DNA from 2 places in the Dietzia sp. WMMA184 genome. Region 2 is predicted to be linked to the other one. Evidence: riboswitches for the same ligand, from Rfam matches in the RefSeq annotation. Region 2 holds a riboswitch; the other holds the start of a gene.
The links. Region 2 has a riboswitch for cobalamin ahead of CK206_RS04655 (ABC transporter substrate-binding protein). Riboswitches for the same ligand answer to the same signal wherever they lie in the genome.

Region 1: it holds a riboswitch for cobalamin, as region 2 does, so the genes downstream of both, CK206_RS11980 (ABC transporter substrate-binding protein) here and CK206_RS04655 (ABC transporter substrate-binding protein) in region 2, are expected to answer to the same signal.

The regions. Positions count from the first base shown of each region.
Region 1 covers NZ_NXEI01000001.1:2,607,295-2,617,220, forward strand. The annotation lists gene CK206_RS11965 (MBL fold metallo-hydrolase) at 1-701, opposite strand, end outside; gene CK206_RS11970 (ABC transporter ATP-binding protein) at 701-1,576, opposite strand; gene CK206_RS11975 (iron ABC transporter permease) at 1,573-2,601, opposite strand; gene CK206_RS11980 (ABC transporter substrate-binding protein) at 2,598-3,536, opposite strand; cobalamin riboswitch at 3,625-3,769, opposite strand; gene CK206_RS11985 (carboxymuconolactone decarboxylase family protein) at 3,925-4,341, shown strand; gene CK206_RS11990 (long-chain fatty acid--CoA ligase) at 4,429-6,063, shown strand; gene CK206_RS11995 (cytochrome P450) at 6,377-7,744, opposite strand; gene CK206_RS12000 (acyl-CoA dehydrogenase family protein) at 7,895-9,532, opposite strand; gene CK206_RS12005 (acyl-CoA thioesterase II) at 9,577-9,926, opposite strand, start outside.
Region 2 covers NZ_NXEI01000001.1:1,003,712-1,013,637, forward strand. The annotation lists gene CK206_RS04625 (acyl-CoA carboxylase subunit beta) at 1-395, shown strand, start outside; gene CK206_RS04630 (DUF3145 domain-containing protein) at 650-1,159, opposite strand; gene CK206_RS04635 (serine hydrolase) at 1,362-2,237, opposite strand; gene CK206_RS04640 (ABC transporter permease) at 2,350-3,930, opposite strand; gene CK206_RS04645 (ABC transporter ATP-binding protein) at 3,927-4,880, opposite strand; gene CK206_RS04650 (alpha/beta hydrolase) at 4,940-6,034, shown strand; cobalamin riboswitch at 6,047-6,225, shown strand; gene CK206_RS04655 (ABC transporter substrate-binding protein) at 6,280-7,320, shown strand; gene CK206_RS04660 (iron ABC transporter permease) at 7,325-8,410, shown strand; gene CK206_RS04665 (ABC transporter ATP-binding protein) at 8,407-9,180, shown strand; gene CK206_RS04670 (cobalamin biosynthesis protein) at 9,158-9,926, shown strand, end outside.

The DNA of each region.
Region 1 (9,926 bases), 1.6 Mb from region 2:
ACGGCCACCACGTCGGTCCGCTCGTCGACCGCCCCGATGTCCCGGAGTCTCCGGAGCATCGCCCCGAACCGGTCCAGGCCCAGGTGGGCGGGGGAGATCTCCTCGCGGTCGCCCAGCGTCTCCTCGAGGAAGACCGCGTCGTAGCGGGCGCCGCGCACCGCGGTGAACCACTCGTCGTCCCACGGCCCGGTGTCGCTCGCCCACAGCAGGCGGGCGCCGCCGGGCCCGGTCACGTCGTAGAGCACCGCGTCGCCGTCGCGGAACACGCGGTGCCGGGCGGGCAACACGCGTACGTCGTAGGCGCCCACCCTGAGCCGGTCGCCGGCGGTGACGGGGACGAAGCGCACCGGGTCGTCGGGGCCCACCCAGGGCCGACACGCATCGAGCGCGTCCGGGGGGCCGACCACCTCCAGCTCGCCGGCGTCGGGGACCCACGAGCGGAAGAGCAGGACCTGGGGTCCGAGATGGTCGGCGTGGGCATGCGTGACGAGCAGATGTCCCACCGCCGCCAGAGACCGTCCGAGCCGCACGGCCGAGCCGGGCGCCTCCGGTCCGCAGTCGATCAGCAGCTCGTCGTCGACAAGCGCGGAGGTCTGGCCGCGCACCACGCCGAGCCGGCGTGCCTCGTCGCATGACGGGCACCGACAGAACGGGTTGGGCCAGCCGTCCGCGGCGCCGGTCCCCAGCAGGACGACCTCCATCAGACGCCCGCCCCCGGCGCCGCGCCGGGCGCCGACCCGGGCGCGGGATCCGGGCCCGCCTCGCGCAGCGGCAACACGGCGCGGCCGTCGCGGCGGTCGAGGACCTCCACGCGCGCGTCGTAGACCTGCGCCACCCGCTCGACGGTGAGGACCTCCTCGGGCCGGCCGTCGGCCACCACACGGCCCCGGTCGAGCAACACCAGCCGCTGCCCGTAGTGGGCGGCGGAGGTGAGGTCGTGCATCGCCGCCACGACGGTCAGGCCGGTCTCGCGGCGCATGGAGTCCACCAGGTCGAGCACCTGCTGCTGGTGGCCGATGTCCAGCGCGCTGGTGGGCTCGTCGAGCAGCAGGACCCGCGGTTCCTGGGCCAGCGAGCGGCCCAACACCACCCGCTGCAGCTCACCGCCGGACAGCGTCGTGGCGGTGCGCGAGGCCAGGTCGTGCAGGTCCAGGCGATTGATGACGCGGTCGACGACCTCGTGGTCGTCGGCGCTCTCGGTGCCGAACCGGCCGATGTGCGGGGTGCGGCCGAGCCCGATGAGTTCGCGCGCCGTGACCCCCTCGGGGACGACCGGGCGCTGCGGCATCATCGCCACGGTCCGTGCCACCCTGCGGCGACCCGCGCGGCGCGGGGTCAGCCCATCGACCTCGATGTGACCGGCGGCGGGGATGAGCCCGGCGAGCGCGAACAGCAGGGTCGTCTTGCCGGAGCCGTTGGGGCCCACCAGGGACACCCACGAGCCGGCGTCCACGGCGAGGTCGACGCCGTGGAGGATGGCCGTGCGGTCCCGGGTGACGCGCAGGTCGCGGCAGGCCAGGGCGACCGGCGCGGGTGACGCGGCCGCCGCGGGTGACGCCGGTGGTGTGGCGGTCATATGTGCCCCCGGCTGCGGCGCAGGACGATGAGGAAGAACGGGGCGCCGATCGCGGTGGTGACCACTCCGATGGGCAGCTCGGCCGGGCTCATCGCGGTGCGGGCGACGACGTCGGCCAGGATGAGGAACGCCGCGCCTACCAGCAGCGACACCGGCAGCAGCAGGCGGTGCCCCGGCCCGATGAGCATCCGCACGGCGTGCGGGATGACGATGCCCACGAACCCGATCAGGCCCGACACGGACACCACCGCCGCCGTGCCGAGGGTGGCCACGCTGATGAGGACCAGGCGCACCCGCGCCGGGGCGATCCCCAGCGTCGCGGCCTCGGCGTCCCCGACCGCCATCACGTCGAGGGTGCGGCGGAACAGGGCGATCACGGCCACCGCCACGAGCACGTACGGCAGCACCGTCCGCACGTCGGTCCAGCCGCTGGTCGTGAGGCGGCCGAGCGTCCACGAGTACACCTGCCGCAGGGTCTCGTCGTGGCGCTGCATGAAGAACGTCTGGATGGCGCTGGCGAACGCCGCCACGGCGACGCCGGCGAGGATGATGACCACCTCGCTGCGTCCACCGCCGACACTGCGGCCCAGCGTGTAGGTGGCCAGCACCGCGATCATGCCGCCGGCGAACGCGGCGGGCGGCACCATCGCCGAGCCCATCGCGCCGCCCACGACGATCGCCAGGGTGGCGCCCAGCCCCGCCCCGCTGGACACCCCGAGCAGGTACGGGTCGGCGAGCGGGTTGCGGAACACGCCCTGGTAGGTGGCCCCGGCGATCGCGAGCATCGCGCCGACGATCGCGCCCAGCACCACGCGTGGGATGCGGATCTCCCAGAGGATGACCTGCTGACGTTCGGTGAACCCCGAGTTGATGTCGACGAGCGGCAGCCGGCCCACCAGTTCGAGCACCACGCCGCCCGGGGTGAGGCCGGCCGGGCCGATGAGGGTGCCGAGCAGGACCGCCGCGGCCAGCAACAGCGTCGCCCCGCCCAGCACGAGGGCGCGGCGGGGCGACGGGCGGGTCACGAGGCGGGCTGGTTCGCGGGGCTCTCCGCGGTCTCCGGCGCGGCGTCGGGCACCGCGGTGACGATCGCGGCGACCTCGCGCATGAAGTCGACCACGCGCGGGCCCCACCGGCTGGACAGGTCCTCGTCGACCACGTGGACGCGCCCGTCGCGCACGGCGGTGAGTCCGTCCCAACCCGGCCGCTCGGCCACGACCTCCGGGGTGATGCCGCAGCACTGGCCGTCGGCGAGGAACACGAGGTCCGGGTCGGCCTCGAGGATGAGTTCCTCGGACAGCTGCGGGTAGGGGTCGTCGCCGGTGGCGATCGAGGTTAGGCCGAACAGGGAGTAGATCTCCCCGACGTAGGTGTCGTCGGTGACGGTGTAGTAGGTGTCGTCGAGCTCGTGGAAGTACGTCAGCGGGGTCTCGCGCTCCGGCACCGAGGCGACGATCTCGTCGATCTCGCTCTGCATCCGCGACACGAGTTCGGCGGCCTCGCCGATGTGCCCGGTGGCCGCCCCGACCTGCTCGAGCTGGGTGTAGGTGTCGTCGAGGGTCTGCGCGGCGGGCAGCTGCAGCACCTCGACGCCGGAGCGTTCGAGGCCGGCCACGATGTCCCCGGTGTCGTCGGTGAGCACGACGAGGTCCGGCGCGTATCCCAGGATCGCCTCGAGGTTGGGCGTGTAGCCGGACAGGTCGGTGACCGGGGCGTCGGAGGGGAAGTCGGACCGCTCGTCGACCGCCACGACGCTGTCCCCGGCGCCGACGGCGTAGAGCATCTCGGTGGTGGTGGGGGCCAGCGACACGATCGCCTGCGGTTCCTCCGCCGCGGCGGAGGTCTGGTCGGCCGGGGCCGGCTCGTCGCCGCCGGTGCCGCTGCCGCTGCACGCGGAGGCGACCAGCGCCAGGGCGGCCAGGGGGGCGAGCAGCAGCGAGCGGGCTCGTGGATGGTGCATGGCATCCTCCGTGATTCGGAGGAAGAAAACAGCTCGGGCCGCGGCCTGGGCCGCTGCACGCGACCGTCCTTCGTCCGAGGTCAGTACGTACGGCTGCCGCGGAACCGGCCGACCTGGCTCGCCCGTCCTGAGACGGGATCACAGTTGCGGGACAGCGTCGGATTCGCACCGACTTCCGCCGAGTTGCCGCGGGGTCCGACGCTGGTGGCCGGACCCGTCGAGGGTATCCCACCCGTCGTCGCGTCCGCCCATCCCATACATCCGCTGTCGCCCCTGTCCGAGCCGTCCCCGCGCCTGGCCGGGGCGGGGCGAGGTCACGCGGAGCTGGTGACGACGGTCGGGGAGGATGGATCGCGATACCTGTCGGCAGTGGGAGAGGACCGTGGAGATGACGACGACGACGAGTTCTGCAGGCGAGGGGCCTTCGGCCGCGGATCTGCGCGAGCAGGGTTTCGCGACCAGGCGCGAGGTGATGAGCGACGACTTCGTCGACCGGGCCATGGACCGGGCTGTCGGGACGGAGTCGGAGGCGATCCAGCACGTGGTCGCAGAGAACGTGTGGGGCAACATCTGGAACCGGCCCGGGTTGGACCGACGGGATCGCAGCCTGCTTAATATCGGGATGCTCGTGGCACTGCGCGCGGACGCCGAGCCGGCGGGGCATGTACGCGGCGGGTTGACCAACGGGTTGACCCGCGAGGAGATCACCGAGGCGGTCATCCACGCCTCGGAGTACTGCGGCGCGCCGGCGGCCCTCGCGGCGACGAGGACCGTCCAGACCGTCTTCGACGACCTCGACGGGTGATCGCCCACACGGCCCAAGGACGTCATGGACGTCAGGTAGTCTCGACACGAGAGTGACAGACGCCACCCCTCGATCAAGGAGCCCCTCATGAAGAGCACGATGATGCCGGAGCAGTTGAACATCAGCACGATCCTGCAGTTCGGTGCGACCGTCCACTCCGATGCGGTCGTCACCACCTGGACCGATCAGGGACCACGGAAGATCACCTACGGCGATCTGGGCAAGCACGCCGCGCAGCTGGCCAACGCGCTGCGTTCCCTGGGGGTCGACGGTGACCAGCGGGTCGCCACATTCCAGTGGAACAACTCCGAGCACTTGGAGGCCTACCTCGCGATCCCGTCCATGGGCGCCGTGCTGCATCCGCTGAACATCCGGCTGTTCCCGGACCAGCTCGAGTTCGTGGCCAACCACGCAGAGGACAAGGTCGTGATCGTCGACCCGAGCCTCGTCCCGCTCCTGCAGCCGCTCCTGCCCCGGTTCTCGACGGTCGAGCACGTCATCGTCACCGGTGGGGGCGCCGCGAACCTCGAGGCTCCCGAGGGCATCCAGGTGCACGACTACGACGCGCTCCTCGCCGCCCAGCCCACCGAGTTCGATTGGCCGGAGGTCGACGAGAACTCCGGCGCCGCGATGGCCTACACCTCGGGCACCACCGGCGACCCGAAGGGCGTCGTCTACTCGCACCGGTCGATCTACCTCCACTCGATGCAGGTGTGCATGTCCGACGGCATGGACATCTCGCTCGACGACAACGTGCTGGCGATCGTGCCGATGTTCCACGCCATGTCGTGGGGCCTGCCGTACGCCGCGTTCATGGTGGGCGCCTCGCTGCTCATGCCGGAGCGTTTCCTACAGCCCGAGCCGCTGGCCGCGATGATCGCCTCCGAGCGTCCGACGCTGGCCGCCGCCGTCCCCACGATCTGGCAGGCAGTGGACGCGTACAGCGTGGACCACCCCATCGACATGTCGAGCTTCCGTGCGGTCGTCGTGGGCGGCAGCTCGTGCCCGCCGGAGCTGATCCGCAAGTTCCGGGACAAATACGGGATCAACATCGTCCACGCGTGGGGCATGACCGAGACCTCGCCCATCGGCACCCTGTCCCGCCCGAAGGCCTCCCTGCCGGAGGAGAAGCAGTTCGAGCTCCGCATGACGCAGGGCCGACTCATCGCCGGCGTGAAGGCCCGTATCGTCGACGATTCCGGCCAGGCCCTGCCATGGGACGGCGAGTCCGTCGGCGAGCTGGAGGTCCGCGGCCCGTGGATCACCGGCAGTTACTACAAGGTGGACGCCTCGGACTCCTTCGACGACGGCTGGCTGCGCACCGGCGACGTGGGGTATATCAAGCCCGAGGCGTTCCTGCAGCTCACCGACCGCGCGAAGGACATCATCAAGTCCGGTGGCGAGTGGATCTCGTCCGTCGAGGTGGAGAACTACCTCCTCGAGCACCCGTCCGTGGCGGAGGCCGCCGTGATCGGTGTCCCCGACCCCAAGTGGGACGAGCGGCCGCTGGCCACCATCGTCGTCAAGGACGGTGTGCCCGACCCGAGCGTCGAGGAGCTGCGCGATCACCTGGCCGAACGGATGGCCAAGTGGCAGGTGCCCGAGAAGTTCGCGTTCGTCCACGAGATCCCCAAGACCTCCGTCGGCAAGCTCGACAAGAAGCGCATCCGCGTCTCGCATTCCGACGGCGAACTCACCGTGGTGAACGCCCTGGAGAACTAGGCAGGCGGAAGGTCGAACGCGGGAACGCGTCGTCGGCCAGCGGAGGGCCCGGGATTGCGGTATGACCGCCCCCGGGCCCTGCTTCTGCGCTACTGGCTGCTCGGTGCCAACCGTCCCGCCGGCCGCCACGCCGGCCGCCACGCTGGCCGCCGCCACGCTGGCCGCCGCCACGCTGGCCGTCCCGCCGGCCGACACGCTGGCCGTCCCGCCCCCCGCCGTCGCGGCATCATCGCCGAGCAGAGGATTTCGCTCAGACCCACTCGGGCGATACAGGCGAAATCCTCTGGACGGCGGAGGCGGGGCGGGCGGCGGGTCAGTTCGCGGCGACGCGTGCCAGCGGCCGGAGCGAGACGGGCAGTCCGTCCGCGGGGTAGGGCAGCGAGTCGTTCTTCATGGGCGGCACGTAGGCCAGCGGGACCGACCACTCGAAGTGGCGTAGCAGCGCGCTGAGCACCAGCTTGGACTCGAGGTTGGCGAAGATTATGCCGAGGCACTTGTGCACCCCGCCGCCGAACGGCTCCCACGCGAAGCGGTGCGACTTGTCCTCCCGCCGCTCGTCGGAGAAGCGTTCGGGGTCGAAGATCTCCGGGTCCGTCCAGTACTCGGGCATGTGGTGCGAGTACAGCGGCATGATCGAGGTGAGTCGTCCGACCGGGATCTCCACGCCCAGGATCTCGGTGTCCTTGACCGCCTTGCGCGCCATCACCGGCACCGGCGGGTGCAGGCGTAGCGACTCCTTCATCACCAACGCCAGATCGGGCAGCTCCTCCAGCTCGGCCATGGTGGGGTTCGGACCCAGGTCCTGGCACTGGCGGCGGAGCCGCTCCTGCCACTGGACGTCGCGGCCGAGCTCGTAGACCATCGACGTCACCGTGCTCGTGGTGGTGTCGTGCGCGGCCATGAGCAGGAAGATCATCTGGTTGATGATGTCGTCGTCGTCGATCCCGCCGGAGGCGTCCGCCACCTGGCACAGGGCGGAGAACAGGTCCTCTCCCGGGTTGGCGCGCCGGGCCGGCAGGTGGCGGCGCAGGAACTCCTCGAGCAGCCGGCGCCCCCGCGCCGCTCGGCCCCACTTGGTGAACGGCACCGCGGTGGAACGGACATAGCCGTTCGCGGCCTGGACGCAGTCGACGAACGCTGTGTTGACCTTGTCGAGCTCCCCGGGCGCGGCGTATTCGGCGCCACCCATGAACACCTCGGTCGCCAGGTCGAGGGTGTGCGTCTTGAGCGCGGGATAGATCTGGAACGCCCGGTCCGGGCCCCAGGCGCCGATGCCCTCGTCGACCAGCGGGGCGAGCCCGCGGGTGTAGCCCTCGAGCCGGGGACGGGTGAACGCCTCCTGCATGATGTGCCGGTAGTGGTGGTGCTCCTCGAAGTCGAGCAGCATCAGCCCGCGGTTGAAGAACGGCCCCACCAGGTATCCCCAACCGGGGCCGCTGGCGAACGCCTTGTCCGCGTTCTGCAGGGCGGCCTGGCAGGCGTCGGGGCCGATCAGGGCGGTCCACGTGGCGCCGAGGAAGTTCAGGTCGGAGACGGGGCCGTGATCGCGATAGCGGCGGGCCATGGTCGCCAGCGGGCTGTGGACGTATTCGAGCGTGCCGCCGAGGATCGGCAGCTTGGAGCGCAGTGGGGCCGGGCCGGGTCGGTAGACCCTCTCCCGCGGATCACCAGGGATGGACATCAGGCACCTCGTTGTCGGGTGACCCCAGTGTGTGACAGCCGTCACTAGTTGTCACTCGATTACCGAAACCGGCGGTGTCGTTTCTTTCACCCGGCCCGGCCAGCCGGCAGTCCCGCCGGCCGTGACACCGCCGGCCGGCCGCCCCCCGACTCAGGCTCGGGCGACCAGCGCGTCGATGTCCACGCCGTCGGGCAGAGCGCCGTACTCGGCCGAGCGGTCGTCGCCGAGCCGGGCCAGGCAGAACGCCTCCGCGACCGGGGCCGGTGCGTGGGCCAGCAGGACCGCGCCCTGCTGGGCCAGCGCCATCGCCTCCACCAGGCGGCGGGCGATCCCGGGGGCGGCGCCCGGGTCGGCGGCCGCGCGGCCGATCAGCGCGCGCACCCGCTCGACGTGCCGGTCGTACAGCTCGTGACCGCCCAGCTGCGCGGCCAGTTCGGCGTCGAACGCGGCCACGGACTCCGGTTCGCGGGCCATCGCGCGCAGCACGTCGAGCGCGATGACGTTGCCCGAGCCCTCCCACACCGCGAGGACCGGCTGCTCCCGGTAGCGGCGGGCGAGCGGGAACGACTCGGTGTACCCGTTGCCGCCGAGGCACTCCAGCGATTCGTAGGCGTGGTTCGGCCCGCGCTTGCAGATCCAGTACTTGGCGACCGCGGTGGCGAGCCGGCGGTAAGGGGCGAACTCCTCGTCGTCGTAGGCCGAGGCCAGACGCAGCGCGGTCCACGTCGCGGCCTCCGCCTCGAGCTGCAGGTCCGCCAGGACCGCGGCCATCGCGGGCTGGTCCACCAGCGTCGCGCCGAACGCGGCCCGGTGCCGGGCGTGCCACGCCGCCTCGGCCACGCCCTGGCGCATGCCCGCCGCCGCGCCGAGCACGCAGTCCAGGCGGGTCCGGCCGACCATCTCGATGATCGTGCGCACCCCGCGGCCGGGTTCGCCGACCATCCAGCCGAGCGTGCCGTCGAACTCCACCTCCGAGGACGCGTTGGACTTGTTGCCCAGCTTGTCCTTGAGACGCTGCACGAGGAACGGGTTCTGCTCGCCGCCGGGCAGGACCCGCGGGACGAGGAAGCAGCTCAGGCCGGCCGGCGCCTGCGCCAGGACGAGGAACGCGTCCGACTGCGGGGCCGAGCAGAACCACTTGTGCCCGCGCAGGACGTGGCAGTCACCGTCACCGACGGGCTCGGCGGTGGTGGTGTTGGCGCGGACGTCCGAGCCGCCTTGCTTCTCGGTCATGGCCATCCCGAACAGCACGCCCGACTTGGTGGCGGGGTCGCGCAGCTCAGGGTCGTACACCGTCGACAGCAGCGCCGGCTCCCACTCGGCGGCCAGCTCGGGGCTCAACCGCAGCGACGGGACCACCGCGTGCGTCATCGACAGCGGGCACCCGTGGCCGGCCTCGATCTGCGACACCAGCATGAACCCCACGGCCCGCTCGACGTTCGCCCCCGGCCCCGGGTCGGCCCACGCCGAGGTGTGCAGCCCGCGGGACACCGAGTACTCCATGATCCGGTGGTAGGCGGGGTGGAACTCGATCTCGTCGACCCGGTTGCCCCACCGGTCGTGCGCGCGGTGCACCGGCGTGAGGGTGTTGGCCAGCTCCGCGTCGTGTTGGTACTGCTCGGTGCCCACGTGGCGGCCGATCTCGTGGAACCTCTCGACGCGGGCGTGCGGCGAGAACACCGCGACGGCCTCCTGCAGTGCCGGGTTGAGGGCGTACTCGTCCACGTCCACGCGGGGCGGCGCCTGGTTGAGGACCACGTGGGTACTGCGGTGTCGGGTCGAGGACATGGGTGCTCCCCTCTAGTTCTTGAGATGCTCAGTTCTTGAAATACTCAGTTCTTGAAATACATAAGCTGCGTGCCCGTGGCGAGCAGCGTGCCGTCGCGGCTCCACAGGCGCGCGGCTTCGTCGTGGTAGTTGCCGTGGAACCGGTGCGAGTGCACGCTGCCGAGCAGGAAGTCCGTGCCCTGGGCGGCGATCTCGTCGGCGGTGGCCAGGAAGTGGATCGTCAACGTCACCGTGCCCGCCGGGACCGGCCGACCGAGCCGGAGGAACGACCTCGGGAAGAACGAATCACACAGGGACGCCAGTGCGAGATGGTCGAGTCCGCGGGGCTGGGCGTCGCGGATCCACATCGTCGTCGTCGACTCCGGTTGCTCCTCACCGGAGGCCACGTCGTCCC
Region 2 (9,926 bases):
AGCTGCTGCACGCGTTCGCCGAGGCCTCGGTCGCCCGGGTCACGCTCGTCACCCGCAAGATCTACGGCGGTGCCTATATCGCGATGAACTCGCGCGCTCTCGGAGCCTCCGCCGTGTTCGCCTGGCCCGACGCCGAGGTCGCGGTGATGGGCGCCAAGGCCGCCGTCGGCATCCTCCACAAGCGCACCCTCGCGGCGGCTCCCGAGGACGAGCGGGAGGCCCTGCACGACCGTCTGGCCGATGAGCACGCGGCCATCGCCGGTGGCGTGGGTCGCGCGGTCTCCATCGGTGTGGTCGACGAGGTCATCGAGCCCACCGACACCCGCCGACGGATCGCCGAGGCGCTGGACGCGGCCGCGCACACCCGCGGCCAGCACAAGAACATCCCGCTGTGACCTGAATCCGGCCGGAATACCTCCGGCAGGATCCGCACCCGACGACTGCGCCCCCTCCCCGATCTGACGGGAGGGGGCGCAGTCGTGTCCCGGAAGGGCGCGGGGGCCACCCGCAGCCGGTGTCGGGTGCCGCATGCGTGCCGGGTGCCGGGTGCCGCCCGCCGCCAGCGTGTCGCGCACACGAGTCAGCGCCCGCCCCGAGAGCTGGGCGGGCGCTGTCCGGAGTGAGCGCGGGAGTGCGGAGGTCCGGCGGGTCAGCCGACCCGGGAGAGCCAGGTGACCTCGGCGGCGGCCGGGTGGCCGCGCAGCGGTTCGAGGGCGCGGTCCCATGCGGTGCCGAGCTCGTCCTCCACCGAAGCGTGGAAGGCGGCGGGCCCGGCCTTCATTAGATGGCGAAGACGGTTCTCGCTGAGCACCACGTCGCCGCTGGCGCCCGTCTGCCCCCGCCACATCCCGAGTTCGGGTGTGTGGGAGAAGCGTTCGCCGTCGACGAGGTCGCTCGGGTCCTCGGTGACCTCGAAAGACAGCATCGACCACTTGGCCAGCGAATCGGCCAGACGCGCGCCGGTGCCGACCGGGCCGATCCAGTCGACGATCGCTTTGCGAGCGCCCGGCTGGGCCGGCTGGTCTTCCCAGCGCATGGCTGAGTTGGCGTCGAGCGTGGCTGCGAGAGCCCACTCGACGTGAGGGCATAACGCGGTAGGCGCGGCATGGATGAACACCACGCCGGTCGTCGTATCCGCGAGATAGTTATGGTCAGACATCACTTCACTCCCGACTCACTGAGGGACGTCTTCCCCAACGACCTCACGAAATCGTGTGAATGATGTTGCTTCTGTTGCTTGTGGTTAACACTGTGCCTGAAGTGATCGAATTACACCAGCGACACTTCTCGACTCTCAGCAAAGTTACAGCACGGTGATTCCCGCGCCCGGCACGAGTGCGGGCGTGTCGCGGGTGGCGGACTCACCCCCCGAGCGAGTCCTCTTCGCGCGAACGCCGGGTTGCCGCATCGACCACCCTGTCGGACAGTTCCGGCCACAGCGGCTTGGCCCAGTCGCCGAAGTCGCGGTCGGTGAGCACGATCAGCGCCGTGGAGATCTCCGGTTCGACCCACAGCAGGGTCCCGGACTGCCCGAAGTGCCCGAAGGTCGCGGGCGAGTTGTGCTGCCCGGTCCAGTGGGGATGCTTGGCGTCGCGGAGTTCGAAGCCCAGCCCCCAGGGGCACGGCTTGTGCATGCCGTACCCGGGCACGATCCCGTCGAGGCCGCGGAACTGTTCGGTCACGGCCTCCTCGAGGGTCTCGGGCGCGAGCAGCCGCGGGGCCACGAGTTCGCGGGCGAACGCGATGAGGTCGGCCAGGCTGGCAGAGGCCCCGTGCCCGGCGGAGCCCTCGAGCGTGGTGGACTCCATGCCCAGCGGCAGACACACCGCCTCGTGGAGGTAGTCGCCGAAGGCGATCCCGGTGGCGTCGGCGATGTGGTCGGCCAGCACCTCGAACCCGGCCGAGGAGTAGATCCGCCGTTCCCCCGGCTCGGCGCGGACCTTGTCGCGGTCGGCGAAGTCCAGCCCCGAGGCGTGGGCGAGCAGGTGACGCACCGTGGACCCCTCGGGCCCTGCGGTGTCATCGAGGCCGATGGCCTCCTCCTCGACGGCCAGGAGCGCGGCCATCGCGACGAGGGGCTTGGTCACCGAGGCCAGGCGGTACACGCGGGTGTCGTCGCCGTGGACCGCGAGGGCGCCGTCGGGGCCGACCACCGCGGCCGAGACGGTGTCCACCGGCCAGTCCGTGACCACCGACAGCGCGGTGGAGAGCCTGTCTCGATCGAACTCGTCCGACATCGGTTCCTCCCTGGTTCGCGTGCGACCGGCGGCGCCGGTGTCCGTGACGGCCGCGCCGGTGAGGCGTGGCGGCCGTGCGAGCCAGTCTGTCAGGTCGGCTCGGGTGTCGCGGTCAGGTCCGCGGCACGTCGCGGCGCCGGAAGGTGGCCAGGCCCACCGCGATCAGCAGGACCGTCACCGTGAGGAGCGCGGCCACGCCGATCGCGTTGACGGGGCCGACGGGCGCGGTGCCCACCGCGCCGAACGGGGACAGGCGCATCTGGTCCTCGTCGAGCCGGAGCGTGGGTCCCATGAGGGTGACGACGACGGCGAGGGCGAACGGCGCCCAGCCCAGGACCTGCAGTCTCGGGGATGCGCCGAACAGACCGATCGAGATCGCGACGAACACCAGCGCGGCGGGGACGTACCACGCCCCGGCGCCGATGATGCGTCCCGCCAGGTCCGGGTCGTCGAGCACGGCGGCAGCGGAGATCCCGAACGCGGCGGCGCCGGCGAGGACCACGACGACGGTGCCGGCGGCGACGACCGCGGTGTGGGCGGCGAGCCACGACCACCGCGAGCGCCCCGTGGACAGTTCCATCTCGAGTCGCCCGGCGGTCTCCTCCCCGCGCAACCCGGAGAGGGTCTGCAACGCGAACCCGGCCCCGAGGAATCCGGTGAACGCCACCAGCATCTGCACGATGGAGTCGACCACGGTGCCCGAATCGCCGAGGAACACGGCGAGGTCGGGGTTGGACATCATCGTCTCGACCACCACGTTCATCAGCGCGCCGTACATGGCCATCAGTGCCACCACGCCGATCGTCCAACCCGTCAGTGCGCCCAGGTGCTGGTGTACGGCGGTCCCGGTCCGGGACGCCCGCCACCGGGACGCGGTGGCGGGGCCTGTCCGGGCGGGGACCATCCCCTGGCCCACGTCGCGGCGCGCGGCGAGCCACAGTGCGACCGCGGCGAGCCCGGCCGCGGCGACGACGGCGACGATCAGGGGCACCACGGAGGACTCGCCGAACGGCCGGGTCAGGCCGTGCCAGCCCAGCGGGGAGGTCCAGCTCAGCCAGTTGCGGTTGACGTCGCCGATCCCGCGTGTGATCAAGGTCAGTCCGGCCACGGTCATCGCCGCCGCCCACACGGTCCGGCTGTGCGCGAACACCTGCGCGAGCACGGCGGTGCCGGCCGCGTACACCCAGCCGGCGGCGACGATGGAGGCCACGTACAGCGCCGCGCCCGCGCGGTCGAGGTTGACGGTGAGGGTCGCCGCCCACAGCGCCAGGCCGAGGACGGTGAAGACCCCGGTGACGACGACGAGGGCGGCCGCCGTCGGGGCGAGCCGGCCGACCCGGCCCGCCAGGAGCAGTTCGGACCGTCCGGACTCCTCCTCCTTGCGGGTGGCGCGCGCGGTCAGGGCGATCGCCATGACGGGGATGCCGAAGGCGACCATGAACGAGTACTCGTTCATCATCACGCCGCCGAGGGTGTCGAGCCCGGCCACCCGGCCGGTGAGCATGATCATCGACTCGCCGACCGAGGCGCCGTACGTGGCGAGTTCCTGCGGGGTGTCGTACAGGGCTGCGATCGACAGCCCGGTGACGAGGTACAGCGCGGCCAGGCCGAGGACCCAGGCGGCCGCGGCCCGCCACCCGGTGCGCAGGGCGATGCGTGCCAGCAGGCCGGTGCCGGAGAACGGCGAGGTCATCGCCGGTCCCCTGTCCGGCCATCGTCTCCGGTCGCCGCACCGGCACCGGAGTAGGCGTTGAGGAACAGGTCGTCCAGGCTGGGCGGGGTCGCGGTGAGCGTGTGGATGCCGGCCGCGTGAAGGAGGCCGGTGACCTCCCCCAGCTGCGGGGCCGGCACATGGCAGCGGACCTCGAACCGACCGTCGGCGGCCTGCTCGATCCGCAGGCCGTCGACCCCCGTCACGCGCCCGAGTGAACCCGGATCGGCGTCGGTGACGGCGTGGACCTCGGTCGTCGTGTGACGCCGCAGATCGGCCAGCGTCCCCGAGGTGACGGTGCGGCCGTCGCGGATGATGCTCACGCGGTCGGCGAGGGTCTCGACCTCGCCCATGATGTGGCTGGACAGCAGTACGGTGGCGCCGCCGTCGACGGCCTCGCGGACGCACTCCTGGAACGTCTGCTCCATGAGCGGGTCCAGGCCGGACGTGGGCTCGTCCAGCACGAGCAGTTCGGCGTCGGAGGCCAGTGCGGCGATCAGCGACACCTTCTGTCGGTTGCCCTTAGAGTAGTCACGCGTGCGTTTGGTCGGGTCCAACCGGAAACGCTCGATCAGCTCGTCCCGACGGCCCGGGTCCAGTCCCCCGAGCGCCCGGCCGAGCAGGTCGATGCACTGGCCGCCCGTCAGCCGCGGCCACAGGGTCACCTCGCCGGGGACGTAGGCGAGCCGGGCGTGGAGTTCGACCGCGTCGCGCCACGGGTCGCCGCCGAACACCGTCGCCCGCCCGGAGTCGGCGCGCATGAGCCCGAGCAGGATTCGGATGGTGGTGGACTTGCCCGACCCGTTGGGTCCGAGGAACCCGTGGACCTCGCCGCGGCGCACGTCGAGGTCCAACTCGTCCAGGGCCCGGGCGCGGCCGAAGGTCTTGACCAGGCCCTCGACCCGCACCACGCTGTCGTGTTCTGAACGCATGATCAGCTCCTTCGTCCGATTACCCCGATCATCCCAGGGATCCGCGTCACAATGTGCCCATGCGCTCTCCCATGTCCGGCCACCGTGACTTTTCCCCGTCGATCCCGGATCGCCTGACCAAGGCCGTCATGACCGCTGCCGGGTTCCTGCCCGGCCCGCTCCTCCGACTCGTGGGCGGGACCCCGCGACGGATGGACGGCCAGGTCCTCGACCCGCACTTCCAGGCCGGGCTCCGGGTCATCTCGATGACATCCGAGGGCGAATACGAGGATCTGACCGTCGAGAAGGCACGTTCGGCCGTCGAGCGGTCGGCGTTCACCGTCTCGGGGAAGAAGATCGACCTCGCCGTCGTCACCGACATCGTCCTCCCGCTCGGCGGCACCGACCCGGACCGGGCCGACCTGCCCGCGCGCCTGTACTCGCCGGTCCACGGTGACGAAACGCTGCCCGCACTCGTGTTCTTCCACGGCGGCGGCTGGGTGCTCGGCAGCGTCGACTCGCACGACGCGACCTGCCGCTACATCGCCGAGACGGGCCGGCTCAAGGTGATCAGCGTGGACTACCGGCTGGCACCCGAGTTCCGGTTCCCCACCGCGGTCGAGGACGCGATCGCCGCGTTCCGGTACGTCCGCGACCACGCCGACGAACTCGGCGTGGACCCGACGCGCATCGCGGTGGGCGGTGACAGCGCCGGCGGCAACCTGGCGGCGGTGGTCTGCCAGCAGACGCGCGACGCCGGAGAGAAGATGCCGGACTTCCAACTGCTGTTCGTCCCCGCCACCAACATGTCCGCGCGGACCCGCTCGTACGAGCTGTTCGGCGACGGCTTCTTCCTCACCCGGGCCAACATGGACTGGTACGAGGAGACCTACATCCGGTCCGACGAGGACCGGCTCGACCCCCGCGCCTCCCCCCTGCTTGCGGAGGACTTCTCGGGACTGCCGCCCGCCCACGTGGCCACGGGCGGGTTCGACCCGCTGCGCGACGAGGGCGAGGCCTACGCCCGGAAGATGGCCGATGCCGGTGTCCCGGTCTCGCTGCGCCGCCACGAGACACTGGTCCACCCGTTCGTCAACGCCGTCGGGGCCACCCCGCTCGCGCGCTCGGCGCTGTCCGAGGCGGTGGGCGCGATGCGGATGGGGCTGGCGTACTGACCCTGGAGCGCGTGTTACCTTGTGATCGCCAGCGAGACCGATCGGTCGCGGGAATCCGGTGCGAATCCGGAACTGACGCGCAGCGGTGAGGGTGATGGCGGGGCACGATGCCACTGGGCCGCACGGTCTGGGAAGGCGCTCCGTCCAGGTGATCCCGAGTCCGAATACCGGCTGGCCCTCGCGGTGACAACCGCCAGGTCATCACCGGGCTTCGCGTTGCAGGCCCGCGACCTCGGAGCACACCCATGCGTTCGTCCACCCTGGTCGCCCTCGCCGGCGTCACCCTTCTCACCCTGACCTCCTGCACCGCCCACGACCCGGCCGCGATCGCCGGCCCGGGCACCGATCCGATCGAGAACTGCGGGGAGCAGGTGCAGCTCGACGCCCCGCCCGAACGGGTCGTCTCGCTCAACCAGGGCTCCACCGAGATCCTGTACGCCCTCGGCCTCGGCGACCGGATGGTCGGCACCGCCACCTGGACAGACCCGGTCCTACCCGAGTTCTCCGAGGTGAACAGGTCTGTCCCCCGCCTGGCCGACAACGCGCCGTCGATGGAGGCCGTCCTGGACGTGGAGCCGGACTTCGTCACCGCCTCCTTCGGCAGCACCCTCGGCGAGGGCGGGGTCGCCGCCCGCGAGCAGTTCCACGAACTCGGCGTGGGTACGTACCTCTCCCCCACCGACTGCGTGGGCAAGGTCGCCGACTCCGGGGACGGCGTCCGCGAGACCCCGCTCACCCCGGACCTGCTCTACCGCGAGATCACCGATCTCGCGACGATCTTCGACGTGGAGCAGGCCGGTGACGAGCTGGTGGCGGACCTGCAGCGCCGACTCGATGAGGCCGCCGAGAGCGTCGACGCCCGCGGGATCTCCGCGATGTACTGGTTCGCCAACTCCGAGTCCCCGTACCTGGCCGGCTGCTGCGGTGCCCCCGGCCTCATCTCGACCACCCTCGGCCTGGAGAACGTTTTCGACGACACCACCCAGGAGTGGCCGCAGATCAGCTGGGAGGTCGTGGCCGAGCGCGACCCGGACGTGATCGTCGTGGGCGACCTGACCCGCAAGAGCCAGACCGCCGAGACCGCGGAGGCCAAGATCGCCTACCTCGAGTCCAACCCCGTCACCCGGGAGATGGCGGCGGTCCGGGAGAAGCGGTTCATCGACATCACCGGTGCCGAGATGAACCCGTCGCTGCGCACGATCTACGGGGTGGAGACCGTCGCGGCGGGGCTCACCGCTCTTGGACTCACCACGCCGGGTCTCGCCGAGCCGGACCCGGCCAACTGACCCGATGACCCTCGCACCCGAGAGGACCACCGCCCCGGTGGTCCCGGCGCCACCGCGTCGGCGGCCGCCCCTGCGGCGACCGTCCGCGCTGGCCACCCTATGGCTCGGCGGCCTGGGGCTGCTGGCGGTGTCGACGGCGCTCGTCATCACCATCGGCCCGTCCGGACTCACCGCCGCCGACGTCGTCCAGTCCGCGCTGGCCCGCCTCACGGGAGCCGACTCCGGGCTCACGCGGATCCAGGAGGGGATCATCTGGAACCTGCGGCTGCCGCGCACCCTCATGGCGGCCCTGGCCGGGGCGGGGCTCGCACTGTGCGGCGTCATCCTGCAGTCGCTGCTGCGCAACCCGCTGGCCGACCCGTACATCCTCGGCATCTCCTCGGGCGCCTCCACCGGGGCGGTCCTCGTGGTGGTGCTCGGGGTCGGCGCGGGCGCGGTCGGGCTCACCACGGGGGCGTTCGTCGGGGCGCTCACCGCGTTCGGCTTCGTCCTGGTCCTGGCCTTCGCGTCCGGCGGCACCACCGACCGGGTGGTGCTGGCCGGGGTCGCGGCGACCCAGCTGTTCTCCGCGGTGACCTCGTTCGTCGTCTACATCGCCGCCGACGCGGAACAGACCCGCGGCGTGCTGTTCTGGCTGCTCGGCTCGCTGGCCTCCGTCCGCTGGTCGGACGTGGCGGTGTGCGGCGTCGTGGTCCTGCTCGGACTGGTGGCGTGCCTGCTGCACACCTCCAGCCTCGACGCGTTCACCTTCGGCCAGGACGCCGCGGCCGCCCTCGGCGTCAACGTGGCCCGCACGCGGCTGGTGCTCATGGTGGTGACGGCGCTCGTCACGGCCGTCATCGTGAGCACCTGCGGCGCGATCGGTTTCGTGGGGCTGGTACTCCCGCACGCCGCGCGGGCCCTGGTCGGGGGCCGGCACCGGGTCCTCGTCCCGACCGCGGCGTTAATGGGCGCCGTCTTCGTCGTGTGGATCGACGCCGTCTCCCGCACCGTGATCGCGCCCCAGGAGTTGCCGATCGGGGTGGCCACCGCGCTCATCGGCGTCCCGGCCTTCGTCGGGCTCCTCCTCCGCCGGGGACACGGCCGATGACCGCCGCCCCGTCGACCCTCGAGGCTCGAGGCGTCTCGTGGTCCGTGCGCGGCCGGACCATCCTCGACGACGTCACCGTAGCTCCCGCCCCCGGCACGATGGTCGGGGTGCTGGGGCCGAACGGATCCGGCAAGTCGACGCTCCTGCGCATCCTGACGGGCCTGCTCCGGCCCGACACCGGATCGGTGCACCTCGACGGCACGGACATCCGATCACTCCCCCGCAAACGCCTGTCCCGGCGCGTGGCCCTGGTGGCGCAGGAGGCGACCACCGACCAGAACCCCACGGTCCGGGAGGTCATCGAACTCGGCCGCATCCCCCATCGCGCGGCCTGGTCGGGTCCGGGTCCCGGGGACGACGGGGTGGTGCGGCGCGCGGCGGCCACGACCGGCCTCGGCGACCGCCTGGACCAGCGGTACGCGACGCTGTCCGGCGGCGAGCGGCAGCGGGTGCAGATCGCGCGGGCGCTGGCCCAGGAGCCCGGTGTGCTGGTCCTCGACGAACCGACCAACCACCTCGACATCCGCCACCAGCTCGACCTGCTGGCCCTGGTCCGCTCCACCGACACCACGGTGATCGCGGCCCTGCACGATCTCACCCTGGCGGCCACGTTCTGCGACCATCTGATCGTGTTGTCCGGCGGGCGGCTCGTGACCGGCGGCGCGCCCCACGAGGTGCTCACCGCCGACCTGATCCGGGAGGTGTACGGAGTGGAGGCCGAGGTGACCCATGACGGGCGGGGGGCGCATGTCCGCTATCTCGCGCGCTGACGGGACCGCACTCGCGACCCGCGCGGCAGGCATCGCGGCCGGGTTCGCCCTCGACCGCCTCGTCGGCGACCCGGGGCGGTTTCACCCCGTCGCGGGCTTCGGCCGGGTCGCGCTCGCCGTGGAGCCGCGCCTGCTGCGGCCCGGCCGGACGCCCAACGCGCAGCGGGCGGCGGGCCTGCTGTTCACCGGCGTCCTCGTGGGGGGCACGGCTGCGACGGTGACGGTCGTCTGCCGTCTGGCCGGGAGGAACCTCGCGGCGGCCGTGGTGTGGGACGCGGCCGTGGTGTGGTCGTGCCTGGGCGGGTCGTCGCTGCTCGAGGTCGCGCGGCGGCAGGGTGACCTGCTCGCCCGGGGCGATCACGAGGGTTCCCGGGACCTGTTGCCGTGGTTGTGCGGACGGGATCCGGCCGCGCTCGGCCCGGAGGATCTCGCGCGAGCGGTCGTCGAGTCGGTCGCGGAGAACACCTCCGATGCGGCGGTGGCGACGCTGTTCTGGGCCGCGGTGGCGGGTTCGCCCGGCGCCGCCGTCCACCGCGCGACCAACACGCTCGACGCGATGGTGGGTCACCGTTCGGAGCGGTACCGCCACTTCGGCACCGCTGCGGCGCGGCTCGACGATGTGCTGGGGTTCCTGCCGGCCCGGGGGGCCGGCGCGCTCGGGGTGGTCTGCGCCCCGACCGTGGGCGGGAGTCCCGCCGGGGCCCTGCGGGCGTGGCTCCGTGATGCGCGGGCGCACCCGAGCCCGA